DNA from 3 places in the Agromyces sp. GQ35 genome. Region 2 is predicted to be linked to each of the others. Evidence: predicted binding sites of a transcription regulator. Region 2 holds the regulator's gene; each other region holds the start of a gene.
The links. Region 2 encodes LexA, which represses DNA repair genes until DNA is damaged. Its sites were predicted from a motif close to TCGAACANNTGTTCGA; they were not measured.
Positions count from the first base shown of each region.

Region 1: a site for LexA is predicted at 7,894-7,909, ahead of uvrA (excinuclease ABC subunit UvrA). Genes of this name have one in related genera too.
Region 3: a site for LexA is predicted at 6,482-6,497, ahead of AC6CH0_RS03445 (DUF222 domain-containing protein). Genes of this name have one in related genera too.

Region 1 is NZ_JCAXEO010000002.1:371,482-381,255, reverse strand. Features, by position in the region: gene polA (DNA polymerase I) at 1-56, shown strand, start outside; gene AC6CH0_RS13775 (DUF885 domain-containing protein) at 100-1,773, shown strand; gene AC6CH0_RS13770 (epimerase) at 1,808-2,797, shown strand; gene rpsA (30S ribosomal protein S1) at 2,952-4,403, shown strand; gene AC6CH0_RS13760 (DUF4126 domain-containing protein) at 4,458-5,066, opposite strand; gene coaE (dephospho-CoA kinase) at 5,117-5,731, shown strand; gene uvrB (excinuclease ABC subunit UvrB) at 5,793-7,859, shown strand; gene uvrA (excinuclease ABC subunit UvrA) at 7,965-9,774, shown strand, end outside.
Region 2 is NZ_JCAXEO010000003.1:509,599-519,372, forward strand. Features, by position in the region: gene hflX (GTPase HflX) at 1-1,336, shown strand, start outside; gene AC6CH0_RS17520 (methylenetetrahydrofolate reductase) at 1,547-2,533, shown strand; gene metE (5-methyltetrahydropteroyltriglutamate--homocysteine S-methyltransferase) at 2,530-4,875, shown strand; gene AC6CH0_RS17530 (alpha/beta fold hydrolase) at 4,962-5,729, shown strand; gene lexA (transcriptional repressor LexA) at 5,791-6,468, opposite strand; gene AC6CH0_RS17540 (LysM peptidoglycan-binding domain-containing protein) at 6,738-7,121, shown strand; gene AC6CH0_RS17545 (histidinol-phosphate transaminase) at 7,166-8,266, shown strand; gene hisB (imidazoleglycerol-phosphate dehydratase HisB) at 8,263-8,877, shown strand; gene hisH (imidazole glycerol phosphate synthase subunit HisH) at 8,874-9,512, shown strand; gene priA (bifunctional 1-(5-phosphoribosyl)-5-((5-phosphoribosylamino)methylideneamino)imidazole-4-carboxamide isomerase/phosphoribosylanthranilate isomerase PriA) at 9,614-9,774, shown strand, end outside.
Region 3 is NZ_JCAXEO010000001.1:741,272-751,045, reverse strand. Features, by position in the region: gene AC6CH0_RS03470 (hypothetical protein) at 1-155, opposite strand, end outside; gene AC6CH0_RS03465 (NUDIX hydrolase) at 158-661, opposite strand; gene purL (phosphoribosylformylglycinamidine synthase subunit PurL) at 731-3,067, opposite strand; gene AC6CH0_RS03455 (DMT family transporter) at 3,126-4,088, opposite strand; gene AC6CH0_RS03450 (TetR/AcrR family transcriptional regulator) at 4,122-4,712, shown strand; gene AC6CH0_RS03445 (DUF222 domain-containing protein) at 4,619-6,400, opposite strand; gene AC6CH0_RS03440 (hypothetical protein) at 6,540-7,682, opposite strand; gene AC6CH0_RS03435 (MFS transporter) at 7,983-9,200, shown strand; gene AC6CH0_RS03430 (DUF3817 domain-containing protein) at 9,374-9,774, opposite strand, start outside.

The DNA.
Region 1 (9,774 bases), on a different contig from region 2:
TGCCGCTCGATGTGCAGATCGGACGCGGGGCGAACTGGGAGGACGCCGCTCACTGATCGACGCGCGCACGATGTCGTCCGGCTGCCATAGGGTCGGAGCATGGCATCGAGTGAGCGCACCCCGACCGACATCGATCGCATCGCAGAGGGGTGGGTCGACACGCTCGTCGAGCTGAACCCCGGCGTGGGCACCTACATCGGGCGCACGACGCACGACGACCGACTCGCCGACTACTCACCCGCCGGCCACGATCGCAGCATTGCGGCAACCCGTGAGGTGCGTGCGGCGTTGCGTTCGGCCACGCCGGTCGACGAGATCGATCGAATCACGGTCGCCGACCTCGGCAGTGAACTCGACCTCGAGCTCGAGCGGCATGAAGCCGGATTGCACCTGCGCGACCTGAACGTCATCGCGAGCCCGGCGCAAGAGATCCGCGAGGTCTTCGACCTCATGCCGACCGATGCCCCCGAAGAGTGGGAGCGCATCGCTTCTCGGCTCGAGGCGGTCCCCGGCGCGATCGACGGCTACATCGAGACCCTTCGGGCCGGAGCCGAGCGGGGCATCGTCCCTGCCCGACGGCAGGTGCGAGAGGTCGCAGCCCAAGCGCGCCGCATTGCGAAGCCAGACGGGTTCTTCACGACGTTCACGGGTTCCGCCGAGACTGGTGGTGCCGCGCTTCCTGATGCGCTCACACGTCACCTGGGCGCCGGCGCGGGCGACGCGGCCGCCGCCTACGGCAGGCTCGCCGAGTTCCTCGAGACCGAACTCCAGCCGGTCGCCGGTGACCGCGACGCGGTGGGGCGCGAGCTCTACGCGCTGCAGTCGCGTCAATTCCTCGGCGCCGAGATCGACCTCGATGAGACCTACGAGTGGGGCATCGAAGAGCTCGCCCGCATGGTCGCCGAGCAGGAATCGATCGCGAGCGAGATCGTGCCCGGGGCATCCGTCGCCGAGGCCATCGCCTTCCTCGATGGCGACCCGTCGCGCAAGCTGCACGGCACCGATGCGTTGCAGCGGTGGATGCAGGAGACGAGCGACCGGGCCGTTGCCGAGCTCGCCGGCACGCAGTTCGACATCCCGGCCGAGATCCGCACGCTCGAGTGCATGATCGCGCCGACGCAAGAGGGCGGCATCTACTACACGGGTCCGAGCGACGATTTCTCGCGTGCCGGTCGCATGTGGTGGTCGGTGCCCGAGGGCGTGACCGAGTTCGACACGTGGCGCGAGCTGACCACCGTCTATCACGAGGGCGTTCCGGGTCACCACCTGCAGATCGGCCAGGCGGTCGTGAACCGCGGCCAACTCAACACCTGGCGTCGTCAGCTCGCGGGCACTTCGGGTCATGCCGAAGGTTGGGCGCTCTACGCCGAACGACTCATGCAGGGGCTCGGCTACCTCGACGACCCTGCCGATCGGCTCGGCATGCTCGATGGGCAGCGCATGCGTGCAGCTCGCGTCGTGCTCGACATCGGGGTGCACCTTGGCAAGCAGCGGCCCGACGGGGGCGGCATCTGGACCGGCGAGTACGCGTTCGAGTTCCTCGGCGAGAACGTCAACATGAACGACGGCTTCGTGCGGTTCGAGGTGAATCGATACCTCGGGTGGCCGGGCCAGGCACCCTCCTACAAGGTGGGCCAGCGCATCTGGGAGCAATTGCGCGACGAAGTGGCACGCCGCGAGGGTGCCGCGTTCGACATCCGTGAGTTCCATCGCCGAGCGCTCGGCCTCGGCGGCGTCGGACTCGACACCCTCCGCTCGGCGCTGCTCGCTTGAGCGCGCCCACCGAGTGGCCTGTGCAGGCGGCGGAATGAGTCGCATCGTCGTCGCCGGCGCATCGGGGTTCATCGGGCAGCACCTCGTGCGGCACTTCGGCGCACAGGGTGCGGAGGTCGCGACGATCGGGCGCGGTACGGAAGCGGATGTCGCGTGGGGCGACTCGGCCGCCATTCGACAGGTTCTCGACGGCGCCGACGTGCTCGTGAACCTCGCCGGCAAGAGCGTGAACTGCCGATACACGCCCGCCAATCGTGCCGAGATCCTCCGCTCCAGAGTCGAGACCACCGCGGCGCTGCGCGAGGCCGTGGCATCCGTCGCCGCGCCGCCGAGCATCTGGTTCAACGCCTCGACGGCCACGATCTACCGACACGCCGACGACCGGCCGATGACGGAACTCGGCGGTGAACTCGGCGCGGGATTCTCGGTCGACATCGCGCGAGCGTGGGAGCACGAGTTCTTCGAGGGCAGCTTGCCCGCGACCCGTCGGATCGCGCTTCGTCTCGCGATCGTGCTCGGCGACGGCAGTGTCATGCGCCCGCTGACGATGCTCGCCCGGCTCGGACTCGGAGGCCCGCAACTCGACGGGCGTTGGCCGGCCACGCGAGCGCGTCGGGCGTCGGGTACGCAGCACGAGTTCCAGACCCGAGGCGGTCGCCAACGGTTCAGCTGGGTGCACATCGACGACGTCGTCGACGTGATCGAGTTCCTCAGCGGCAGGCCCGAACTCGACGGTGTCATCAACGTGAGCGCGCCGGAGCCGACCGACAATCGCACGCTCATGCGCACCATTCGGCGAGTTCTGGGCGTCCCGATCGGTGTGCCGGCGTGGCGTTGGATGCTCGAACTCGGCTCGGCGGTGATCCGAACCGAGACCGAACTCGTACTGAAGAGTCGTTGGGTCGTGCCCGAGCGCCTCCTCGAGGCGGGATACTCGTTCGAGTACTCCGAGCTCGAGCCCGCACTCCGCAGCATCCTCGGGCCTGATTCCGGCCTCGAGCCGGCCGCGCGACCCGGTGCCTGACCGGGGTGGATGGCGCGGTTGCCGCTGAGGGATTCGTTCCGTTAGGATGGACTGTCACTCGTGTGACATCCCTGTCCGCATGCCCATCGCGGAACCAACATCACGCTCTCCCGCGCGATGGGCTCGATTTTGTCCTTTACGGAGCATTCACTACATGACAACCGCAACGACCAAGGCACCCAAGCAGGTCGCGATCAACGACATCGGATCTGCTGACGATTTCCTCGCCGCGGTCGAGAAGACTCTGAAGTTCTTCAACGACGGCGACCTCATCGAGGGCACCGTTGTGAAGATCGACCGCGACGAGGTTCTCCTCGACGTCGGCTACAAGACCGAGGGTGTCATCCCCTCGCGTGAGCTTTCGATCAAGCACGACGTCGACCCCAGCGAGGTCGTCGGCGTCGGCGACACCGTCGAGGCACTCGTCCTCCAGAAGGAAGACAAAGAAGGCCGCCTCATCCTGTCCAAGAAGCGCGCTCAGTACGAGCGTGCATGGGGCGACGTGGAGAAGATCAAGGAAGCCGATGGCGTCGTGACCGGTTCGGTCATCGAGGTCGTCAAGGGCGGCCTGATCGTCGACATCGGCCTTCGCGGCTTCCTTCCGGCGTCGCTCATCGAGCTTCGCCGCGTGCGCGACCTCACGCCGTACCTCGGCCAGGAGATCGAAGCGAAGATCCTCGAGCTCGACAAGAACCGCAACAACGTCGTGCTCTCGCGCCGCGCGCTGCTCGAGCAGACGCAGTCCGAGTCGCGTTCGACGTTCCTCGCGAACCTTCACCCGGGCCAGATCCGCAAGGGCGTCATCTCGTCGATCGTCAACTTCGGTGCGTTCGTCGACCTGGGTGGCGTCGACGGTCTCGTCCACGTCTCCGAGCTCTCGTGGAAGCACATCGAGCACGCCTCCGAGGTCGTCGAGGTCGGCCAGGAGGTCACCGTCGAGGTGCTCTCCGTCGAGCTCGACCGCGAGCGCGTCTCGCTGTCGCTCAAGGCGACGCAGGAGGACCCGTGGCAGGTCTTCGCCCGTACCCACGCGATCGGCCAGGTCGCCCCGGGTAAGGTCACGAAGCTCGTTCCGTTCGGTGCGTTCGTTCGCGTCGCAGACGGCATCGAGGGCCTCGTCCACATCTCCGAGCTGTCGGGCAAGCACGTCGAGCTCGCCGAGCAGGTCGTGTCGGTCGGCGAAGAGGTCTTCGTCAAGGTCATCGACATCGACCTCGAGCGTCGCCGCATCTCGCTCTCGCTGAAGCAGGCGAACGAGGGCGTCGACCCCGAGGGCACCGAGTTCGACCCGGCGCTCTACGGCATGCTCACCGAGTACGACGAAGCGGGCAACTACAAGTACCCCGAAGGCTTCGACTCGGAGACCAACGAGTGGCGTGAGGGCTTCGAATCCCAGCGCGAGAAGTGGGAGCAGGACTACGCTGCCGCCCAGGCTCGTTGGGAAGCGCACAAGAAGCAGGTCGCCGCGGCGAACGCTGCTGCTGTCGCCGACGACTCGTTCACCTCGAGCGCGGCAACGTTCTCGAGCGACTCGGCCGGCGCGGGCACCCTCGCCGACGACGCGTCGCTCGCGGCGCTGCGCGAGAAGCTCTCGAGCAACAACTAGTCGCGATTCGCGAGACGGAAGGCCGGTCCCCTCGGGGGCCGGCCTTCCGGCGTTTCACGATGACGTCGAGGTCGATGGGTGTCGCGTGCGCCGCGCACGGCGTCGGCGCACGACGATGATCACGAGCACCACGATCACGATGATGCCGAGCACCACCAGCACCGGCGCGAGGATGGCGGCGAATGCGAGGGCGAATGAGCCGGCGTCCTCGGCCACGCTGGCGACCGGCGCGCCGACGCCCGCGGTCATGCCGTTGATCACCGGACGCGCCATCGATTTCGCGAGATGCACGAGGAGCGCGAGCACCACGCCGACGGCGATCGGCACCCATTGCTGCGAGCTGAAGAAGGACTCGGGGTCGGTGACCGCCGCGGTCGTGGCGCCGACGCCCGAACCGAACGCGAGGCCGCCCGCGGTCGGACGCACGAAGGTCTGCACGACGTCGTTCATGGAATCGAGTCCCGGCACTTTGTCGGCGATGAACTCGACGATGAGCAGCACCACGAGGATCAGCAGCACCCATTCGTTCGAGAGCCATGCCCACTGGGGTGGCAACTCGATGAGCCCGGTGAAGCGATCGAGTGCGCCGATCACCATGAGCGGGATCCAGGCGTTCAATCCTGCAGCAAGGGCGAGTCCGGTTCCCGTCAGCAACTCGAGCATGGCGCCTCCTCAGCCGTCGCGTCGAGTGTCGCACGGTTAGAGTGGGTGGCGTGTATCTGATCGGCCTCACGGGCGGCATCGCCTCAGGAAAGTCCACCGTCGCTCGTCGGCTCTACGAACACGGCGCCGTGCATATCGACGCCGACCAGCTCGCGCGCCGGGTGGTGGAACCCGGAACCCCGGCACTGGCGGCGATCGTCGAAGCATTCGGCTCCGACGTACTGGGGCGAGACGGTTCGCTCGACCGGGCGAAGCTCGGCGAACACGTCTTCGGTGATGCGGAGGCGCTCGAGAAGCTGAATGCGATCGTGCACCCCGCCGTCCGAGAGCTCTCGGGTCGGCTGATCGCGAAGGCGGAGCAGGACGACCCCGACGCCGTCGTGGTCTACGACGTCCCGTTGCTCGTCGAAGCATCCGTCGACCACCCGTTCGACCTGATCGTGGTGACCAATGCGCCGAGACGCACGCAGGTCGAGCGTCTCGTCGAGCAGCGTGGGCTCGACCCGCTCCAGGCCGAGGCACGCGTCGACGCACAGGTCGACAACACCGCACGGCTCGCGATCGCCGATGTCGTCATCGACACCGATGGCACGCTCGGACACACGATGAGCCAGACCGATGCGCTCTGGCACCGCATCGTCGACGAACGCCGCACTCGGGCGTAGCGCACGGGCCAGGAGTCCGCTTCCGGGCGTGGTGTCGGTGGGCGCTCCTAGACTGGAGATCATGCAGGCCACCCGTTCCGTTCGCCCCTTCGAGGTCATCAGCGAGTACACGCCGAGCGGCGATCAGCCCGCGGCGATCGCCGAACTCGCGGGGCGCATCAACGCCGGTGAGACCGATGTCGTGCTGCTCGGTGCGACGGGCACCGGCAAGTCGGCGACCACCGCGTGGCTCATCGAGCAGGTGCAGCGGCCCACACTGGTGCTCGCGCACAACAAGACGCTCGCCGCACAGCTCGCCAACGAGTTCCGCGAACTCATGCCCAACAACGCGGTCGAGTATTTCGTCTCGTACTACGACTACTACCAGCCCGAGGCGTACGTCCCGCAGACCGACACCTTCATCGAGAAGGACTCCTCGGTCAACGCAGAGGTCGAGCGCTTGCGGCACTCGACCACCAATTCGCTGCTCAGCCGCCGCGACGTCGTGGTCGTCTCGTCCGTGTCGTGCATCTACGGTCTCGGCACCCCCGAAGAGTACTTGGGCGCGATGATGCCGCTGCAGGTCGGCCAGCGAGTCGACCGCGACTGGCTCATCCGCAAGTTCGTCTCGATGCAGTACCAGCGCAACGACGTCGACTTCTCGCGGGGCAACTTCCGGGTTCGCGGCGACACGATCGAGATCATTCCGATCTACGAAGAACTGGCGATCCGCATCGAGATGTTCGGTGATGAGATCGAGGCGCTCTACAGCCTGCATCCGCTCACGGGGCAGGTCGTCGCCAAGCTCGACTCGGTGCCGGTCTTCCCGGGGTCGCACTACGTCGCGAGCACCGATGTGATGCAACGCGCCATCGGTACGATCCGCATCGAGCTCGAAGAACGACTCGCCGAGCTCGAGCGCGAGGGCAAGCTCCTCGAGGCGCAGCGCCTGCGCATGCGCACCACGTTCGACCTCGAGATGATGGAGCAGATCGGCTTCTGCTCGGGCATCGAGAACTACTCGCGGCACATCGACGGTCGGCAGCCCGGCGAGGCGCCGCACTGCCTCCTCGACTACTTCGCCGACGACTTCCTCGTGGTGATCGACGAGTCGCATGTCACCGTGCCCCAGATCGGCGCGATGTACGAGGGCGACTCCGCACGCAAGCGCACCCTCGTCGAACACGGCTTCCGGCTCCCGAGCGCGCTCGATAACCGGCCGCTGAAGTGGAACGAGTTCAAAGAGCGTGTCGGGCAGACCGTCTATCTCTCGGCGACTCCCGGTCGATATGAGATGGGCATCGCCGACGGCGTGGTCGAGCAGATCATCCGTCCGACTGGTCTCGTCGATCCGCAGATCGTGGTGAAACCCTCCAAGGGGCAGATCGACGACCTGCTCGAAGAGATTCGCGCCCGGGCGCAGCGCGACGAACGGGTGCTCGTCACCACGCTCACGAAGAAGATGGCTGAAGAGCTGACCGACTTCCTCACCGAGGCGGGCGTGCGCGTGCGCTATCTCCACTCAGACGTCGACACGCTTCGACGTGTCGAACTGCTGACCGAACTCAGGGCGGGCGTCTACGACGTGCTCGTCGGCATCAACCTCCTCCGTGAGGGGCTCGACCTGCCCGAGGTGTCGCTCGTCGCAATCCTCGACGCCGATAAAGAGGGCTTCCTCCGCTCATCGACCTCGCTCATCCAGACCATCGGTCGCGCCGCTCGAAACGTCTCGGGCGAGGTGCACATGTACGCCGACGTGCTGACGGACTCGATGAAGTCGGCGATCGACGAGACGACGAGGCGTCGCGATCGTCAGATCGAGTACAACCGCGTGAACGGCATCGACCCGCAACCGCTCCGCAAGCGCATCGCCGACATCACCGACGTGCTCGCACGCGAAGAGGCCGACACGGCAGCCCTGCTCGCCGGTCGCGACGCCAAGAAGAAGGCGCCGGTGCCGAACCTCCGTCGAGAGGGCATCGCGGCGGCCGGCGCCAACGATCTCGAAGACCTCATCCGCGATCTCAACGACCAGATGCTCGTGGCGGCAGGGGAGCTGAAGTTCGAGCTCGCTGCCCGTTTGCGCGACGAGGTCTCAGACCTGAAGCGCGAGCTCCGCCAGATGGAGAAGGCCGGCCACCTGGGCTGAGATCCGGGGCTGTGCGCCCCGCCGGACGCTGCGTTCGAACATATGTTCGCTCAGAGCGTGTGCTCTCGAGGCATCCGTGTCAGTGGTGCTCTCTACACTCGAAGGGTGCCAGTTTCACGTCTCGATGCCCATTCGCACCTGAGCGTCCGGGGTGCCCGCGTTCACAACCTGAAGAACGTCGACGTCGAGATTCCGCGCGACGCGATGGTGGTGTTCACCGGCCTCTCGGGCTCGGGCAAGTCCTCACTCGCCTTCGACACGATCTTCGCCGAAGGCCAGCGACGATACGTCGAATCGCTGTCGGCGTATGCGCGGCAGTTCCTGGGCCAGGTCGATCGTCCCGACGTCGACTTCATCGAGGGCCTCAGCCCTGCGGTCTCGATCGACCAGAAGTCGACGAATCGCAACCCCCGCTCCACGGTCGGTACGATCACCGAGATCTACGACTACATGCGTCTGCTCTGGGCCCGCATCGGCGTGCCGCACTGTCCGGTGTGCGGCGAGCGCATCCAGCGACAGACCGTGCAGCAGATCGCCGATCAGCTCATGGAGCTGGCGGAAGGCACTCGGTACCAGGTGGTGAGCCCCGTGATCTCGAAGAAGAAGGGCGAGTTCGTCGACCTCTTCCGAGATCTGGCTGCGCAGGGCTATACGCGCGCAGTCGTCGATGGCGACGTCATCCGTCTCGACGACCCGCCCCTGCTCAAGAAGCAGGTCAAGCACGACATCTCGGTCGTCATCGACCGGCTCGTAGCCGGTCCCGACCTCCTTGGCCGACTCACCGACTCTCTCGAGACGGCATTGCGTCTGACCGACGGCCTCGTGCAGATCAACTACATCGACGAGACCGGCCCTGTCGCGTGGGCGACGTTCTCCGAGAAGCTCTCGTGCCCGAACCAGCACCCGATCCAGCTCACCGAGATCGAGCCGCGCACCTTCTCGTTCAACGCGCCGTTCGGTGCCTGCCTCGAGTGCTCAGGCCTCGGCACCCGCATGTCGGTCGACGACGCGCTGCTGCTCGGCGACCAGAGCCTGAGCATCACCGACGGCGTCATCCTGCCGTGGACCTCGCAGGGCAAGAGTCTCTACAACTACTACGAGAAGCTGCTCGGCGGTCTCGCTCGCGATCTCGGCTTCTCGCTCGACACCCCGTGGGAGGAGCTCGACGACATCGCGCGCCAAGCGGTGCTGCGCGGCGACAACTTCGAGGTCAAGGTGAAGTGGCGCAATCGCTACGGCCGTGAGATGAGCTATACCTCGGGGTTCGAGGGAGTGGTGCCCTACATCGAGCGGCAGTACCTGCAGGCCGAGACCGATGTGCAGCGCGCGCGCTGGGCCGAGTACCTGCGTGAAGTGCCGTGTCCTGTTTGCGACGGCAAGCGGCTGAAGCCCGAGGTGCTCTCGGTGCTCATCCACGACGCGAGCATCGCCGATGTGGGATTGCTCAGCCTCACCGACGCGCGGTCGTTCATGGACCGCCTCGAACTCACCGGCCGTGAGCAGGCGATCGCCGCCCAGGTGCTGCGCGAGATCAAGCTGCGTCTCGACTTCCTCATCCGCGTCGGCCTCAGTTACCTCGACCTCTCACGGGCGGCGGCGACGCTGTCCGGAGGCGAAGCCCAGCGCATCAGGCTCGCGACGCAGATCGGCTCTGGTCTCACGGGTGTGCTCTACGTGCTCGACGAGCCGAGCATCGGTCTCCATCAACGCGACAACCGGCGACTCATCGACACGCTCATCGCGCTTCGCGACCTCGGCAACACGCTGATCGTCGTCGAGCACGACGAAGACACCATTCGCACTGCCGACTGGATCGTCGACATCGGGCCCGGCGCCGGCGTGAACGGCGGCACGGTCGTGCACTCCGGGAGCTACGCCGACCTCGTCAAGAACACGCGGTCCCTGACCGGCGACT
Region 2 (9,774 bases):
GGTCGCCGGGCTCTCCACCGAGCTCGAAGACGTCACCGAGGTCGAGTACCGGCAGCTGCGTCTCGAGAACGTCGTGCTCATCGGGGTCTACTCGCAGGGTTCGCAAGACGAGGCCGAGAACTCGATGCGCGAACTCGCTGCCCTCGCCGAGACCGCGGGTGCACGTGTGCTCGACGGCGTGCTGCAGCGTCGGCCGCACCCCGACCCGAGCACCTACCTCGGGCGCGGCAAGGTCGAAGAACTGCGCCACATCGTCGCCTCACTCGGGGCCGACACCGTCGTCGCCGACACCGAACTCGCCCCGAGCCAGCGGCGTGCGCTCGAAGACGCCATCAAGGTGAAGGTGATCGACCGCACCGCCGTCATCCTCGACATCTTCAGCCAGCACGCGAAGAGCCGTGAGGGCAAGGCCCAGGTCGAGCTCGCGCAGCTCGAGTACCTCCTGCCGCGCCTTCGCGGTTGGGGCGAGTCGATGTCGCGCCAGGCCGGTGGTCAGGTCGGCGGCGCCGGCGCAGGCATGGGATCCCGTGGCCCCGGTGAGACGAAGATCGAGCTCGACCGACGGCGCATCCACTCCCGCATGGCCAGGCTGCGCAAGCAGATCGCCGGCATGAAGCCGGCCCGCGAGGCCAAGCGCGCCAACCGCAAGCGCAACGCCGTGCCCTCCGTCGCGATCGCCGGGTACACGAATGCCGGCAAGTCGAGCATCCTGAACCGCATCACGGGCGCCGGGGTGCTCGTCGAGAACGCGCTCTTCGCGACGCTCGACGCGACCGTGCGGCGCAACACGACCGCCGACGGTCGCGTCTACACGATCGCCGACACGGTCGGCTTCGTCCGCAACCTTCCGCACCAGCTCGTCGAGGCATTCCGCTCGACGCTCGAGGAGGTCGGCGACTCCGACCTGATCGTGCACGTCGTCGACGCCGCCCACCCCGACCCGGCGGGCCAGATCGCCACGGTGCGCGACGTCATCGGCGAGGTCGGCGCCCGAGACATCCCCGAGCTCATCGTGTTCAACAAGGCCGATCTCGTGACGCCCGAAGACCGTCTCGTGCTGCGCGGCCTCGCCCCCACGGCGATCTTCGCGTCGGCGCGAACGGGCGAGGGCATCCCAGAGGTGCTCGAGGCGATCGCGCGCATGATGCCAGACCCGGCGGTCGAGATCGACCTGCTCGTGCCCTACGACCGCGGCGACATCGTCTCGACTCTGCACGAGACCGGCCGCGTGCTCTCGATCGACTACGCAGAAGAAGGCACTCGCGTGCGGGCGCTGGCATCGCCCGAGCTCGCCGGCCAGCTCGCAGACTTCACCGCGGCCGAAGCCGGCGCCTGAACGCCGTCGTCGTCACCTCGCGTCATAGACGCACCGAACGCCGCCGAGGCGGCGTATCGTCGCTCCTGATCGAACAGTGATCGGCCCGAAGCCGACCACTTGGAGCGACCGCCGAGCCCGGCATCCGCCCGCGAGACCCACCCGCCGTTCCGGCCGGGGGAGCGCGGCCTGCCGTGTTTCCGCCGTTGCCGCTTGCCACGCAGGAGCACCATGGCATCGACCGCCTCCGACTCATCGGGCGCCGACTGTTCGCCTGCCGTGCCGATCTCCTTCGAGCTGTTCCCGCCGCGCAGCGACGCTGCCGCCCTCGCCCTCGGTCGCACGATCGACCGACTCGCCGAGGTCGACCCGGCGTTCATCTCGGTGACCTTCGGCGCCGGCGGCAGCTCGCGCGAACGATCCTTGACCGTCCTCCGGTACATGCTCGAGCACACCTCCGTCGAGGCCATGGCCCACCTCACGTGCGTCGGCTCATCGCACGCCGAAGCCAATCGAATCGTGCGAGAGTTCCTCGACGCCGGCATCACGAGCTTCCTGGCCCTCCGGGGCGATCCGCCGGCCGTCTCCGATCCCGACGCCGGCATCGGCGACCTCGGCAGCGCTGCAGAGCTCGTGCAGCTCATCCACCGGGTGCAGGAGGAGCGGGAGCCGTTCGCGCAGGTTCGAGTCCCGGGCAACCCCGGGGCGTCGCGCATCCGCGATCGGCCGCGACCCGAGCGGGTCGCGGTGGCCGCGTTCCCCACGGGGCATCCCCGCTCTCGTGGAGTCGGGCAAGACGTCGACACGCTGCTCGCGAAGGAGATCGCCGGAGCGAACCTCGCGATCACCCAGCTCTTCTGGCGCGCCGATGACTACCTCGGCTTCGTCGATCGGGCTCGAGCCGGCGGCGTCACCATTCCGATCCTGCCCGGCATCATGCCGGTCACGACTCCCGCGCGTCTGAGCCGCCTCACCGAACTCACGGGCGTGGAACCGCCCGCGGAGCTCTCCATCGACCTCGAGATCGAACCGGATGCCGCGGCCCAGGCCGAACTCGGCATCGCCTACGCGACTCGACTCGCAACCGAAGTGCTCGCGGGCGATGCTCCGGGCCTGCACCTGTACACCTTCAACCGCCATGAAGCCGTGCTCGACGTCGTCGACCGGCTCGGGATCCGTGCCGACCGGCTCGCCCACGAAAGGAACACCACACGATGACCACCTCCGCCTTCCCCGACGGGACGATCCTCGGCTACCCGCGCATCGGGCGACGACGCGAGCTCAAGCGCGCCGTCGAGTCGTTCTGGGCCGGTTCGATCTCCGCCGACGAACTCGAGCAGGAAGCTGCGCGGCTGCGTGCAGCCACTCGCGAGCGGCTCGCGTCGCTCGGCCTCGGCCGCACCGACTCGGCGATTCCCGAGTCGTTCTCGTACTACGACCAGGTACTCGATGCCGCGATCGCGGTGGGCGCGGTGCCCACGCGGTTCGCCGGGCTCGCTGACGAGCACGGCGACGTCGACCTCGCGGGCTATTTCACGATCGCGCGCGGCGCCGGCGATGATGCACCGCTCGAGATGACCAAGTGGTTCGACTCCAACTACCACTACCTGGTGCCCGAGATCGGACCCGGCACCGAGTTCTCGCTGCACGCCGAGCGCATCGTCGCCGAATTCGCCGAGGCGAAGGCGGCCGGCTACCTGACGCGGCCGGTGATCGTCGGCCCCGTGACCTTCCTGCTGCTCGCCAAGGCCGCTGACGGCGCTCCGGCCGGCTTCGAGCCGATCGATCGGCTCCCCGACCTCGTGCCCGTCTACGCGGCGTTGCTGGCGCAGCTCGCCGCGGCCGGTGCCGAGTGGGTGCAGCTCGACGAGCCCGCGCTCGTGAGCGAGAGCATCGACGTCGCCCGCGGCCGGATCATCGAGTCCGTCGGCGCCGCGTACGACGTGCTCGGCGCGCTCGAGGAGCGGCCGGCGATCTTCGTCGCGGCGCCCTACGGCTCGCTCGACGATGCGCTGCCCGCGCTCGCTGCCACGCCCGTCGAAGCGATCGGCCTCGACCTGGTGCGCGGCACGCTGCCCGAGAACCTCGACCCGGCCACCGCCGAGTCGCTGGCGTCGAAGACCGTCGTCGCCGGCGTCATCGACGGTCACAACATCTGGCGCGGTGACCTCGCTGCCGCCTTCGAGCGGGTCGAGGCCGCGCAGCACCTCTCGGCTTCTGTCGCGGTCGCCACGTCGACCTCGCTGCTGCACGTGCCGCACGACGTCGACGACGAGAGCGCCCTCGACGCGCGGCTCGTGAGCTGGCTCGCGTTCGCGGACCAGAAGGTCGGCCAGGTCGCCGTGCTCGCTCGCGGGCTCGTCGACGGGCGTACCGCGATCGAGGGCGAGCTCGCCGCGGCATCCGCTGCCCTCGTCGATCGCAACGAGGCGCCCGGGGTGCACGTGCCCACGGTTCGCGACCGACTCACCGCACTCGGCGACCAGGACTTCGCCCGCGCCTCGTACGACGAGCGCGTCGCCGCGCAGGACGCGCTCGACCTGCCCGCGCTGCCGACGACGACGATCGGATCGTTCCCGCAGACGAGCGAGATCCGCCGTGCCCGTGCGCGCCTCGTGAACGGCACACTGACGAGCGACGAGTACACCGGCCTGATGCGTGACGAGATCACGCGCGTGGTGGAGCTGCAAGAGGAACTCGGCCTCGACGTGCTCGTGCACGGGGAGCCCGAGCGCAACGACATGGTGCAGTACTTCGCCGAGCTGCTCGACGGGTTCGCCGTCACGCAGCACGGTTGGGTGCAGTCGTACGGCTCGCGGTGCACGCGCCCCTCGATCCTCTGGGGCGACGTGTCCCGACCGCAGCCGATGACCGTCGAGTGGTCGGCATTCGCGCAGTCGCTGACCGAGAAGCCGATGAAGGGCATGCTGACCGGACCGGTCACGATTCTCGCGTGGTCGTTCGTTCGCGACGACCAGCCGCTCGGTGACACTGCGCGGCAGGTGGCGCTCGCATTGCGTGACGAGATCGCCGACCTCGAAGCGGCCGGCATCCGCGTCATCCAGGTCGACGAGCCCGCCCTGCGTGAGCTGCTGCCGTTGAAGCTCGCCGACCATCCCGCCTACCTCGACTGGTCGGTCGGTTCGTTCCGGCTCGCGACCGGCGGCGCCGAGCCGGCGACCCAGGTGCACACGCACCTCTGCTACTCGGAGTTCGGCGTCGTGATCGACGCGATCAAGAACCTCGACGCGGACGTGACCTCGATCGAAGCGGCGCGCAGTCGAATGGAGGTCGTCGACGATCTCGAGACGAGCGGCTTCGACCACGGAATCGGGCCGGGCGTCTACGACATCCACTCTCCCCGCGTGCCGAGCACCGACGAGGTGCAGACGCTGCTCGAGCGCGCCGCTGCGGCGATTCCCTCGTCGCGGCTCTGGGTGAACCCCGACTGCGGCCTGAAGACCCGCGGCTACGACGAGACCGTCGAGTCCCTGCGGCACATCGTCGAGGCGACGCGCGCCGTGCGCGCGCAGCTCGATGCGCCCGTGCTCGCCGGATAGCTCGAGGCGAGCGGATGTCGCGGGCTCGCGGCATCCGCTCGGCTCCCGCCGGGCTGACGCACAGGCGCGGCGCGTACGGTCGGCCCATGCAACTCGCGGTCCACGAATCCGGCGGCGGCTCGCGAACGGCGATCCTCATCCACGGCATCATGTCGGACTCGCGCGCCTGGCATCGGGTCACGGCTGAGCTCGAGGCGCGGGGCTTCCGCGTGCTCGCCGTCGATCTCGCCGGGCATGGACGCAGCCCGCGCGCGGTGCGGTACTCACCCGCCAGGTGGGCCGACGACGTGGTCGAGACGCTGGCGCCCCTGCTCGACCGGCCGCCCGAGGTCGTCATGGGCCACTCGCTCGGCGGCCTCGTGGCGAGTCTCGTCGCCGACCGGCTGGCGCCGCGTGCCGCGATCTACATCGACCCGGCGTTCTCGTTCCCGACAGGGGTGAAGGGCTGGGCGTTCAAGGCGTTCTTCGCCATGGCACCGCGACCTCGTCGCTCAGCACTCGTTCGCATGAACCCCAAATGGAGTGCCGACGACGTCGAGATCGAACTCGCGACACTTCGCGACTGGGACAAGCGCACCGTTCTCGGGTTCGCCGACACGCGGGGACTCGTGCCGCCCGCCCGCCTGGTCGCTCCCACGCTCGTGGTGCTGGCGGAGAAGAGCCTGCTCATCACTGCGAAGGTCGCGCGGCAGCTTCGCCGCCAGGGCATGACCGTCGAGACGGTGGCGGGGACCGGGCACACCGTGTTCCGCGACGATCACGCCGGGTTCATGGAGGCCGTGTTCGGGTGGCTCCAAGCGCTCGCGCCGGGCGCAGCCGAAGCGCCGTTGCGCTCGGCTCCTGCCGCAGGCTAGGCCTTCGCGGCCGGTCGTGTCGATGTCGCGGTGACGTTCGCGGGCAGCGCGAACGAACGGATCAGACCGCCCGCAGCACGGCGACGACCTTGCCCAGCACCTCGGCGTGGTCGCCGACGATCGGCTCGAAGGCGCTGTTGCGGGGGAGCAGCCAGGTGTGGCCGTCGCGCTGGCGGAACACCTTGACCGTGGCCTCGCCGTCGAGCATCGCCGCGACGATCTCGCCGTTCTCGGCGGTGCGCTGCGAGCGCACCACGACCCAGTCGCCGTCGCAGATCGCGGCGTCGATCATCGACTCGCCGACGACCTTGAGAATGAACAGCTCTCCCTTGCCGACCAGCTGGCGGGGGAGCGGGAACACCTCGTCGATCTGCTGCTCGGCCATGATCGGTACGCCGGCGGCGATGCGGCCGACGAGTGGCACCATCGCCGCGTCGCCGACGGGCGTCGGGGCCGACGAGGTGACGCTGCGCTCAGTGACGCCGGGAAGCTCGATCAGCACCTCGAGTGCGCGAGGACGGTTGGGATCGCGGCGAAGGTATCCGGCGAGTTCGAGCTGGTTGAGCTGATGCGTGACGCTCGACAGCGACGAGAGACCGACCGCGTCGCCGATCTCGCGCATGCTCGGCGGATAGCCGCGGCTCGAAACGGAGCGCTGGATCATCTCGAGGATCGCGATCTGCTTGGCGCTCAGGCTCTTGCGGCGGCGCGGCCTGCCGACTGCCTGCACGTCATCGATGTCGGTGCTCAACGTCTCCGCCCCTCGTAACGGCCGTCTCGCGGCCGAATGTCGGTGGTGTCTGGTCGACTGTCTTCCAGACATTCGAAACTGTATCCGCCTCACGCGGGTGCGGCAAACATTCGTTCGAGTGTGTCGGAGAATCCGCGACAGGAGTTTCCGGCATTTCGTCCTTGCGATGTCGATTGTTCGAAGATATATTCGGAACAGAGTTTCGTATCCGGTCCTCCCGGCCGAGGGCCGGATACGACTCCTACAGGAGGTGTGACATGAGCGCAGTGACCATTACGACCGGTTTCCAGCCCGCAGGGGCCCATCAGGCGGAGTCCGCCGCGACTACTCCTGTCCGCACGCGGTTGCGGCTCACCCGGCGCGGCCGCGTGGTCTTCACCGGGCTCGCTTCGGTGCCGCTCGTGGTCTGGGCATTCGTCGCCGTGCTCGGCGCAGGCGCCGCTGCCGCCGATATCGACGCTGCGGGCGCCACCTTCGACTACGTGACCGTCGGCCAGGGCGATTCCCTGTGGGCGATCGCCGAGTCGGTCGATCCCGCTGCCGACGTGCGTGAGGTCATCGACCAGATCATGCGCCTCAACGGTCTCGACGACGCGGTGGTCGAGCCTGGCCAGCGCCTCGCGTTGCCGGTCGTTCCGTGACGACAGTCTGAAATCACGTCGCTGTGCGTCGTTAGCATGGATTCGTGACGAGTCTCGAAGACCTCCCCATTCGCGACGACCTTCGCGGTCGTGCGCCATACGGTGCCCCGCAAAAGACCGTCCCGGTCGCGTTGAACGTCAACGAGAACACGCATCCGATTCCCGAGGCCGTCGCGCACGACATCGTCGCCCGCGTCGCCGCGGCCATCCTCACGCTCAACCGGTATCCCGATCGCGAATTCAGTGAGCTCCGCGATGCTCTCGCCGAGTATCTTGGGCATGGTCTCGAGCCGGCGCAGATCTGGGCTGCGAATGGGTCGAACGAGGTGCTCCAACACGTGCTGCAGGCCTATGGAGGTCCGGGACGAACGGTGCTCGGCTTCGATCCCACGTATTCGATGTACGGCCTGCTCGCCGCCGGCACCGGCACCGAGTGGGTCACCGCGCATCGAGACGACGAGTTCGAGCTGAGTCCCGCCACTGCGGTCGCGGCAGTGCACGAGCACGATCCCGATATCGTGCTGCTCTGCGCGCCGAACAATCCGACGGGTACGCCGCTCTCGATCGAGACGATCGAGGCGGTCGCCGACGCTGCGCGCGGCATCGTCGTGGTCGACGAGGCCTACTTCGAGTTCGCCGAGCCTGGCACGCCGAGCGCCCTGACCCTGCTGAGCGGCCGGCCGCGTCTGCTCATTTCGCGCACCATGAGCAAGGCCTTCGCCTTCGCCGGTGCGCGCGTCGGTTACCTGGCCGGCGATCCCGCCGCGGTCGACGCGCTGCGCCTGGTGCGGCTGCCCTACCACCTCTCGGCACTGACGCAGGCGGCGGCCCTCGGCGCCCTCGCGCACTCGGGCGAGATGCTCGCGATGGTCGCCGAGATTCGAGACCAGCGCGATCGGATCTCGGCCGAGCTGTCGCGCCTCGGTTTCCACCCCTACCGCAGCGGTTCCAACTTCGTGCTCTTCGGTGGCGTCGACGACCCGCGAGCGGTGTTCGAGCACCTGCTGGCGCGAGGCATCCTGATCCGCGAGATCGGCATCCCTGGTCACCTGCGGGTGACGGCGGGCACCGAGGCGGAGACCACGGCCTTCCTCGAGGCGATCGCGGTCTGGGCCCCGAACGCCCCGAATAAGATGAGGTCATGACCGCATCGAGCGCATCGCGCACCGCAAGGGTCCAGCGTGAGACGAGCGAATCCAGCATCGACCTCTCGATCGACCTCGACGGCACCGGCGTCAGTGACATCGAGACGAGCGTGCCCTTCTACGACCACCTGCTGACGGCGTTCGCGAAGCACTCGCTCACCGACCTCACCGTGCGTGCGCGCGGCGACATCGAGATCGACGTGCACCACACGGTGGAGGACGTCGGCATCGTGCTCGGCCAGGCCATCAGGCAGGCGCTCGGCGACAAGCGCGGCATCTCCCGATACGGCGATGCCGTGGTGCCGCTCGACGAGGCGCTGGCCCAGGCCGTCGTCGACATCTCGGGGCGTCCGTTCCTCGTGCACACGGGTGAGCCCGCGGGGTTCGAGTACCACCTCATCGGCGGCCACTTCACCGGTTCCATGGTGCGGCACGTGTTCGAGGCGATCGCGTTCAACGCGGGTCTCACCGTGCACGTGACCGTGCTCGGCGGCCGTGACCCGCACCACATCGCCGAGGCCGAGTTCAAGGCGTTCGCGCGCGCCTTCCGTCAGGCCAAGTCGTTGGATCCGCTGGTGTCCGGCGTCCCGTCGACGAAGGGTGCCCTGTGAGTCGCAGCCGGCAGGTCGTCGTGCTCGACTACGGCTCGGGCAACGTGCACTCGGCCGCGAAGGCGCTCGAGCGGGCGGGTGCCGAGGTCACCGTCACGGCCGATCGCGCAGCAGCGCTCGAGGCCGACGGCCTCGTCGTTCCCGGAGTCGGCGCGTTCAAGGCGGTGATGGACCAGTTGCGTTCGGTGCGCGGCGAAGAGATCATCGATCGCCGTCTCGCGGGCGGGCGGGCGGTGCTCGGCATCTGCGTGGGAATGCAGGTGTTGTTCGAGCGTGGCGTCGAGCGCGGTGTCGACACCGAGGGTCTCGGCGAATGGCCGGGAACGGTGACCGAGCTGCCGGCGCCGGTATTGCCGCACATGGGCTGGAATACGGTCGAGCCGGGCGAAGGCTCTGCCCTGTTCGCCGGCATCGAAGAGGAGCGCTTCTACTTCGTGCACTCCTTCGCCGCGCAGCAGTGGCTGCTCGACGTGATGCCGCCGTTCCCCTCGCCCGCGCTGACCTGGGCCGAGCACGGTGGTCGATTCCTCGCTGCGGTCGAGAACGGTCCGCTCTCGGCGACGCAGTTCCATCCAGAGAAGTCGTCGGACGCCGGCATCCGGCTCCTCGCCAACTGGCTCGGCACCCTCGAGTGAGGCGTCGGCACGTCACGTGAATCCCGGTCGGACGCAGGTCGGACTAGGATGCTGTGACTGTGCCGACTCGCAAGGCGCGCCCGCGATGACTAGGACAGTGAATGAGTGAATTCAACAAGACCCCCCGCCTCGTGCTGCTGCCGGCAGTGGATGTCGCCGGCGGCAAGGCCGTGCGCCTGACGAAGGGCGAGGCCGGCACCGAGACGAGCTACGGCGACCCCGTCGACGCGGCGGTCGATTGGGCTGACCAGGGCGCGGAGTG
Region 3 (9,774 bases), on a different contig from region 2:
CCGGCGCTCATGATCGGGCCGAGTGAGTGCCGCAAGCGCGATCGGACGCCGCGTGGAGCCCGGATCCACCGCACGACGATGCCGATCACGATGGCGAGCGCGAACAGCGCGACCGGCACCCAGATGAGCGCGGCCTGCCACGGTTCGGCGGGCATGGTCAGAACCCGTAGGGCGTGATCGGTGCGAGCCGCTCGTCGCGCAGCGCTTCGAGCACGGCGAGCTCGTGCGGCACGACCGGGTCGGGCAGGCCGTCGAGCGGGAACCACGCGAGCTCGACCGCCTTGTTCTCCATGAGTCGGGGTTCGCCCCGCCATTCGGTGGCGCCGAAGAACACGTCGATGCGTTCGTCGATCGCGTGGCGCACGCCATCCACCTCGCCGCCGGTGCGATGCATGACCGTGAGCACGGTGAGTGCGCCCTCGTCGAGCTCGATGCCGAGCTCCTCGCCGGCCTCGCGCACGGCGGCGCCGAGGAGCGTCTCGCCCGCCTCGACATGCCCGGCTGCTCCGCACGCCCAGTACTCGTCGTAATACCCCGTGCCGCGGCGCAACTGCAGCAGCACCTCGTCGTTGCGACGCAGCACCAGGTACGCGGCGGGAATCACCGCGAAACGGCCGTGCGATGCGGCGTAGCTCTCGGTGAACTGCTGCTGCTCGGTCACAGGGTCTCGATGCGCTTCTTGGTCTCGATACGCTTCGCTACTCGACCCAAGACTCGACCGGCTGTGTGCTCAGTAGCCGACGATGGGGCCGAACGCGTCGGCGAGCGGCGCACGGTTGACCCCCCGCAGCTCGTCGATCGAGACAGTGAAGAGGCCCTGCACTTCGAGCGCACCGGATGTCGCATCCGTCACGCCGATACGACGCACCGGGTAGTCGCGGCCCTCGCAGAGTCCGCGGAACTTCACGTCGTCTTCGCGCGGCACCGTGACGATGACCCGGCCGGTCGACTCGGAGAAGAGCGCCGTCGCGAGGTCGATGCCGGCGTCGCCGGCGACCTCGTCGAGCACCACTCGGGCGCCGAGGCCGAAGCGGCCGACGGCTTCGGCGAGTGCGATCGCGAGGCCGCCGTCGGAGAGGTCGTGTGCCGAGTCGATGAGTCCCTCGATCGCGGCGGCGTTGAGCAGCTCGGCGAGACGCTTCTCTCCGGCGAGGTCGACGGCCGGGGGGCGACCGCCGAGGTGGCCGTGCACGACGCCCGCCCACGCGGAGCCGTCGAGCTCGAGCGCCGTGTCGCCGAGGAGGTAGATGTTGTGGCCGTCGTCCTGCCATCCCGACGGGATGCGGCGGGCGACGTCGTCGATCACGCCGAGGACGGCGATCACCGGCGTCGGGTGGATCGGCACGTCGCCGGTCTGGTTGTAGAAGCTGACGTTGCCGCCCGTGACGGGGATACCGAGCTCGAGGCATCCGTCGCTGAGGCCCTCGACGGTCTCGGAGAACTGCCACATGACCTCGGGGTTCTCGGGGGAGCCGAAGTTCAGGCAGTCGGACACGGCGGCCGGCACGGCGCCTGAGACGGCGACGTTGCGGTACGCCTCGGCGAGAGCGAGCTTCGCGCCCTGACGCGGGTCGAGCTGCGAGTAGCGGCCGTTGGCGTCGGTTGCGATCGAGACGCCGAGGCCGGACTCCTCGTCGACGCGCACCATGCCCGCGTCGTCGGGGTAGCTGAGCGCCGTGTTGCCGAGCACGTACTTGTCGTACTGGTTCGTGACCCACGCGGCATCCGCCTGGTTCGCGGAACCGATGAGCTGCAGGAACTGCGCGCGAATCTCATCGGGGGTCGCGGGCCGGTCGAGCTTCGCGGCCGTGTCTGCCTGCAGTGCGTCGATCCACGTGGGGTAGGCGACGGGGCGCTCGTACACGGGGCCGTCGACGGCGACGGTGCGCGGGTCGACGTTCACGATCTCCTGACCGTGCCACATGATCGAGAGGCGGCCCGTGTCGGTGACCTCGCCGAGCACGCTCGTCTCGACGTCCCATTTCTTCACGACCTCGAGGAAGCCCTCGAGCTTCTCGGGCCGCACGATCGCCATCATGCGCTCTTGGCTCTCGCTCATCAGGATCTCTTCGGGCGTGAGCGTGGGGTCGCGCAGCAGCACGTCGTCGAGCACGATCGCCATGCCGCCGTCGCCGTTGCTCGCGAGCTCGGAGGTCGCGCACGAGATGCCGGCGGCGCCGAGGTCTTGGATGCCCTCGACGAGGTCGCCCGCGAAGAGCTCGAGGCAGCACTCGATGAGCACCTTCTCGGCGAACGGGTCGCCGACCTGCACCGCGGGGCGCTTGGTGGGGCCGCCCTCGGCGAAGGTGTCGGACGCGAGGATCGACGCACCGCCGATGCCGTCGCCGCCCGTGCGTGCACCGAAGAGCACGACCTTGTTGCCGGCGCCCTTGGCGTTGGCGAGGTGCAGGTCTTCGTGGCGCATGACGCCGACCGCGAGGGCGTTCACGAGCGGGTTCGCCTGGTAGACCGAGTCGAACCAGGTCTCGCCGCCGATGTTCGGCAGGCCGAGGCAGTTGCCGTAGAAACTGATGCCGCTCACGACGCCGTGCACGACGCGGGCGGTATCGGGGTGGTTGATGTCACCGAACCGCAGCGCGTCCATGACGGCGACCGGGCGAGCGCCCATCGAGATGATGTCGCGCACGATGCCGCCGACGCCGGTGGCCGCGCCCTGGAACGGCTCGATGTAGCTCGGGTGGTTGTGCGACTCGATCTTGAAGGTGACCGCCCAGCCCTCGCCGACGTCGATGACGCCCGCGTTCTCGCCCATGCCCACCATGAGGTTCTTCTTCATCTCGGGCGTGACCTTCTTGCCGAACTGGCGAAGGTAGATCTTGCTCGACTTGTAGGAGCAGTGCTCGCTCCACATGACCGAGTACATCGCGAGCTCGGCGCTCGTGGGGCGGCGGCCGAGGATGTTGCGGATGCGCTCGTACTCGTCGGGCTTCAGGCCCAGCGCGGCGTACGGCTGCTCCTTCTCGGGAGTCACGGCAGCGACCTCGACGGTGTCGAGTACCGCCGTCGGAGCGGGGGCAGCGGTGTTGGCGGGGGCTTCTGTGGTCACGAGTGGCGATCTCCAGAGAGGGCGGCGATGGGATGCCGCGGGCGGATGCCTGACCCGATCAGTCTACCGGCCGTGCGGTGGCCGCGACCTCGGGCTGCTGCGCGGGCTCGGGCCGCTCGGCGGGCACGTCGCGCGCCTCCGACCGGAGCACCACGGTGACTCCGGTGGCGCAGAGCGCGAAGCCCGCGATCGTGGCCGGCCCGAGCGGCTCGCCGAACAGCAGCGCCCCGGCGAGCGCCGTCGTCGGGGCGACGAGGAAGAGGAGCGCGTTGAGGGCGGTGATCCCGATGCGAGTGAGGAGCGCCCAGTAGAGGCTGTACGCCGCGAGTGTGGGCACGGCGGCGATGAAGAGGGTCGTCGCCCAGAACTCGACGGATGCCGGAGGCGCGACCGTGCCTGTCGCGACCGCGAGTGCACCGATGACGACGACAGCCGCCGTCGTGTGCACGGCGAGTGCGAGAACCACCGGCACCGGCCTTGCGAGCCGGCGTTCGACGAGGGTTCCGACGATGAGGGATGCCATGGCCACGAGGGGCAGCGAGTACGCCCAGGCCGGCGCGTCTGCCGAGCTCGCCTGCGAGAGGACGACGAGTGCGACGCCGACGGCGCCGACCACGAGCCCCGCCCACTGCGCACCGCGGACGCGAATGCCGAGCAACGGGCCGACGAGGGTCGCCACGACCAGCGGCTGCACCGCGTCGACGAGGGCGGTCGTGCCGGACGCGACGCCGAGCGCGACAGCGCCGTAGACCGGCACGACGTAGCCGACCTGAGTGCACAGGCCGATCAGCACGTGTCTGGTGAGCGTCCGTCGGGTCGCCGTTCGCGCGTGACCGGTTGCGATCACGACGAACACGAGCCCGACGGCGAGGGGCACGAATCGCCACAACAGCAGTGTGAGCACCGGGGTGTCGACCGTGCCGACCTTCGCCGCGATGAAGCCTGAGCTCCAGCACAGCACGAACGCGACGGCTGCCGTCGTCAGGAGAAGCCAGCGGGGTATACCGATCGGTATAGTCATGCGAACGAGTATACAGATCGGTATAATCGAGACATGGCCTTCGCGCAGATCGATGCCCCCGTCATTCCCGAGCTCACACCCGGCGCTCGCCGGGTGCTGACTGCAGCCGGGCAGCTCTTCTACGATCGCGGCATCCACGTCGTCGGCGTGGATGCGATCGCCGAGTCTGCCGGCGTCACCAAGAAAACGCTCTACGACCGGTTCGGATCGAAAGACGCGCTCGTGCTCGTCTATCTGCAGGAGCGCGACGCGCGCTGGCGCGAGCATCTCGACGCGACGATCGACGCCGTACCCGCGCCCGGCGTCGACCGGGTGCTCGCCGTCTTCGACGCCGCGATCTCGTGGTCTGATGAGAACAGCCCGAAGGGATGCAGCGCCATCAATGCGCGGGCGGAGATGCCGCGTTCGGATGGCGACGTGCTGGCCGAGGTGACCCGCCAGAAACGCTGGCTGCTCGACGTGTTCGCGGCGCTCTGCCGCGAGGCGGGCGTCGATCGGCCCGACGAGACGGCCCAGGCGCTGATGCTGCTCTACGAGGGCGCGATCGTCACCGTCGGCATGGCGACGTTCTCTCGGCCGTTCGAGACCGCCCGCTCGATCGCACGCACGTTCCTGAGCTCCTGAGTTCTTGGGTTCTTGGGTTCTTGGGTTCTTGGGTTCTGGGTCTGAGTTCCGGAGCTCCTGAACTCCTGAGCCTCGGCCGCCGACGCCCGACCCCTGAGTCTTGACCTCTGGCCTCTGGCCTCTGACCTCCGACGCCCGAGCCCTGACCCCCGCGCCTGGCGTTCACTGCGCCTCAGTGCTGGTGCGGCGCAGCAGTCACCGTGCCGCTCTCTGCGACCGCCGCTGAAAGTGTGGTTTCGCGGTGTGATGATGGCAGCGCGGGTGCGCCGCTCGGATGCGTCGTGGATCGTCGTTCGACGCGCGCGAGTTGCAGGCGAAGCGAGACGTTGCCGGGTCTTGGGCGCTGCTCTGGGTCGAGGTGCGCGGGCGGCACGAACCAGCTGCGCCTGTCGCGGATGAAGATGTTCCACCCGTCGTCGTGCACCCGGTGATAGTGGAAACTGCACAGCATGATGCCGTTCGACAGATCGGTGCGGCCGCGGTGGCGACCCCACCATGCGATGTGGTGGGCCTGTGCGTGAGACGGAGGGCGCTGGCATGAAGGCCACGCGCACCCGCCGTCGCGTTCGACGAGCGCGATCTTCTGCGCAGGGGAGAACAGCCTTGGCCGCTCGGCCGAGGTCGAGCTTCGCGCTTCCGTTGCGCATGAGCAACGGGGCGATCCCGGCGGATTCGGCGAACTCTCGAGCCGTCGCGACGGACACGGGCTGATCGACACCGTCGATGGTCGCGTGGCCGTGACCGCCGACGAGCGCTTCGACATCGACGCGGGCCACGACGGTCACCGCGCGAAGTGCCGGCGGCGCGCCGGTGCTCGAGAGTGAGAACCTCGCGATGTCGGCCAGTGCGTCGGCATTCATCTGCGCGAACGTGCGTTGCTCGCGGAGGATCGCGTCGGAGCCGGCGGATCCGTTGCGGCCGACCCCTGGCTCCTCGCTCGGGCCGCGATCTCCGAAGGAGCGCTTTGCGTCGCGCGCGCGATGCAGCTCGGCGCCGACGAGTGCCTCGATCGCGAGCTTGATCGGCGAGCCGTTCGCGGGGTCGAATGCGCCCTTGAGATTGATCATGCCGGCGGCGTCTTGCCAGACCGAAAGACCCCGACGGGCTCGCAGCTCATCTTCACGCGGCTTCACGCCGTCGGGATCGAGGTGCGCCTCGAGCTGCTTGATCAGCCGCACGAGACCGTCGAGGCCGACGAGCGGCGCCCGGTCGACGAGCAGTTGCTCGGAGGCGTCGAGCTCGTCGCGCGCGACGCTCGGCGGGAGGTGATCGAGGAAGCGGCGGATCACGTCGGCGGCGGCGACACCGAGCGTGCCGGCGTCGAGCGCTTCGGCCACGTGCGGGTGCCGAGGCGGCAGCGTTTCGCCGGTGAACGATGCGCGACGACTCGTCGCCTGGCCGACGGCGACGAGCCGAGCAGCGTCGGTGTAGCGGCCGCCGGTGGTCTGCGCGATCAGCCTCTCGGGCGATGCGAAACCGTGCTTTCGAGCCAGGTCGTCGGCATCGCCGACGCCACGCGAGCGCTCGGCGATGCCTGCCGCGCATCTCGCCTGCAGCGCCTCGACTCGGCGACCCAATCGAGCCAGCGCCTCGCTTGCTCGCACCAGCCCGTCATCGCTCATCGAGCGGATGTCGGCCTCTGCGTCACTCGATGCACCGAGCAGAGCCCCGGCCCACTCCTGCAGCACCGAGTTGCACGCAACCTCGAGCTCGAGGAGAGCTGTTGCGGCTCGGGCATGCCTCGATTCTAGCGAGAATCAGACACGAAATCGAACAAAGGTTCGAATGTGGAGTACACGGATACAACTCTTCCGGGTGGCGCGCCGCTCAGAGCAGCGGCGGCCACTCGTCAGCGGCGAATGGCCCTGACGGGCCGCAGCAGGGATCGTAACCGCCCATCGCGTCGATCAGTTCGAACGCGTCGCCCCACCACCATGGGCTTCGTGCGTCGAGCTGAACTTCACCGGTCTCGGAGAACACCCCGATCTCGACCGTGAGGCCGTTGTCGTCGGTCGCCGCGAAGCCCGCCCCTTCTTCGGCATCCCACCCGGTCTCTTCCTCGATGTCCCAGCCGAGACCCCGCAGGCCCTCCTCGAGCGCAGCGAGGTCGACTTCGGAGCCGGCCGTGTCGTGGGAGAAGTCCATCTCGAAGCGATAGCAATCAGCTCCGGCGAGGTCGCAGGCGTCTTCGTCGTCGCCCATCCCGCCAGGGCCGTCACGCCATCCGCTGTCGGCGATCAGTGCGCGAACACGTGAGAGGTCCTGCTGAAAGGCTTCGTACCTCTCCTCGACGCGGTCCGCCTGTGCCCGGATCGGCGTGGTCTGCACCGCGGCGACCGTATCGCCAGCGGTGTCGGTCTGCAATGACGCTTGGGCAAGGCTCATCGATGCGCCCGCGACGAAGACGATCGGAAGGCCGACCGCGGCGATCTTCGCCCCGACCCGCCAACGATGATGCGGCTCTGCTGCGACGGGCGACACCACCGCGAGAACGAGCGCGGCGAATCCCGACATGAGGATCATGAACCCCGCCACCGTGATCATCGGCAGCACGAGCCAGCGCGGAAGCCGATCGATCCCGAGGCCGGGGCCGAGCAGGGCGAAGACGACCCCGACCAGGGCCGGCCCGAACCATCCCCACCAGTGCACGAACAGCAGCCAGGTGATCGCGCCCGGCGTGCGCACTGCACCCCGCTTGCGCAGGACGAATCGCGGGAGCGCGCCGAGCAGCCCGATGCCCACGAAGGCGATCACCGTGATCGGAGGAAGCAGCAACGCGATCGGCGTCCAGCCGCTGCCATAGCCCACTGCGAAGAACAGGATCGGAAGCAGCCAGTTGAACCACGGCCAGGCCGACCACGAGAACTTCTGCAGCGCGAACTCGGCGTCGGGGTGGCGCGGGCGCTGCGACATCGGACCGTCCTGCAGCGTCGGCGTCTCCGGATCGGCGTGGCGAACCGGATCGTTCATGGCGTCTCCTGGGCGGTTGAACAGTAGTTCCGATGAGCGCATGAGGCGGAACCGCGGGCGTGCGCCCCATCAGTATGAAGCAGTGAGGCGGCGCAACCCCCCGCCACCCCCTGATGCGCTTCCCACCGCCCGTGACCCGCCCCGCGACCCGCCACGCGGCATCCGTTCACGGTAGACTCGACCTCGGTCGTCGCATTCTCGGCGGCCCTGGGCGCGCACATCAGCGCGCAGTCGACCCGCCGTAGCGCTCGCGGAGCCCCGCCCCGCGCCCGCGGGGAACGCCCTTCTTCAGGTATCCCAATGACGCCGTCCACTCCCGTCGATTCCACGTCCTCCACCCCCGCCGTCGCGCGACCCTTCCCATGGCTGGGGCTCATCGTGCTCGCCGCGGCCGTGTTCCTCTCGGTCACGATCGAGATGATCCCGACCGGCCTACTGCCCGACATGAGCCGCGAGCTCGAGGTCGGCGAGCCGCTCATCGGCTTGCTCGTCACCGTCTTCGCCGCGACCGTCGTCGTGCTCACGGTGCCGCTCGCGAGCCTCACCAAGCGCGTGCCCCGGCGCACCCTCATCGTGATCTCGCTCGCGGTGCTCGCCGTCAGCTGCGTGCTCACCGCCGTCGCACCGAACTACGGCACGGTGCTCGCGACCCGCATCCTCGGCGGAGCGGCGCACGGCCTCTTCTGGTCGGTCGTCGGCGCCTACGCGGGCCACCTCGTTCCGAAGGAGCAGCTCGCCCGCGCCGTGTCGATCAGCGTCGCCGGCGGATCACTCGCCTTCGTGCTCGGCGTGCCGCTCGGCACGGCACTCGGCCATGCCTTCGGCTGGCGGTTCGCCTTCGCCGGCATCGGCGTGATCACGTTGCTCGGCGCGCTGCTCGTCTGGCGGTTCCTGCCGCCGGTTCGGCATCACGGCGGAGAGGCGGATGCTGCGCCGCTTCGCCTGCGCGGCGATGCCACGTTCGTGCCGGTGCTCGTCGTGTGCCTGGTCACCGCCGTCACGATGGTGGGCATGTACACCTTCTACACGTACATCGCGCCGTACATCACGGATGTCATGGGTCTGCCGGCGAGCGCCATCAGCTCGATGCTGCTCGCCTACGGCATCGCGGGCGCGGCCGGACTGATCCTCGCCGGCACGGTGCTCGGTCGGCGGCCGACCATCGGACTCCTCGTCGCGCTCGTCGCGACCGGGGTCGGCGTCGCCGGGCTCGCCCTCTTCCCGGACGTGCCGGGCGTGGGCATCGCGAGCTTCCTGCTGTGGGGTGTCGCGTTCGGCGCGTTGCCGCCGATGCTCAACACCCGGTTGCTGCACTCGGCGTCGGCCCGCATCCGCGACGCTGCGGCATCCTTCTACACGACCGCGTTCAACACCGGAATCGGTGGCGGGGCGCTGCTCGGCGCGGTGCTCTACAGCGTGATCGGCCTCAATGGCCTGCCGTGGGTCTTCGTGGCGCTGCTCGTCTGCTCGACGACGGCACTCATCTGGGCCGCGCTCGTCAACCGCACCCGGCGCTGATCGCCCACCCTGTTCTGCCCAGGGCCCGGTGACGGCAGTTCCTGCGGGTCGATCGGAGGGCGCACCCGCAAGAACTGTCCTCGCATCGGCACCGGGGTGCGGCGCGGCAGAGCACAGCGCGGCGCGGCGCGTGTGCACCCACGATGAGCGGATGCCGCGGCATCCGCTGCCCGTCAGGCCTCGCGACCCCCGGGCGGGCCGATCACGAGCAGCCCAGTGAAGACGACTGCGATGCCGACGATCGCGACCGCGATCAGCAGCACCGGGCGGGCGAGGAACCAGCGCAACACCCCGTTGATCCAGTTCGAGTCGGCGGGATGGTCGGTCTTCTCGCGGCGCCAGTCGCCCTCGAGGTGGCCCTTGCGCACGAGCCACAGCTCGAACGGGATGGTCGCGTAGGGCACGATCGCGGTGAGCACGGCGAAGGCGATGCGGCCGACGTTCCAGCGCTGGTTGACGCCGACGATCACGGAGGCGAGGGCGTAGGAGAGGAACACGAACCCGTGGATCGAGCCGCCGACCAGCACCGCCCACTCCACGCCCGCGGCGTACTTCAGGATCATCGCGACGATCA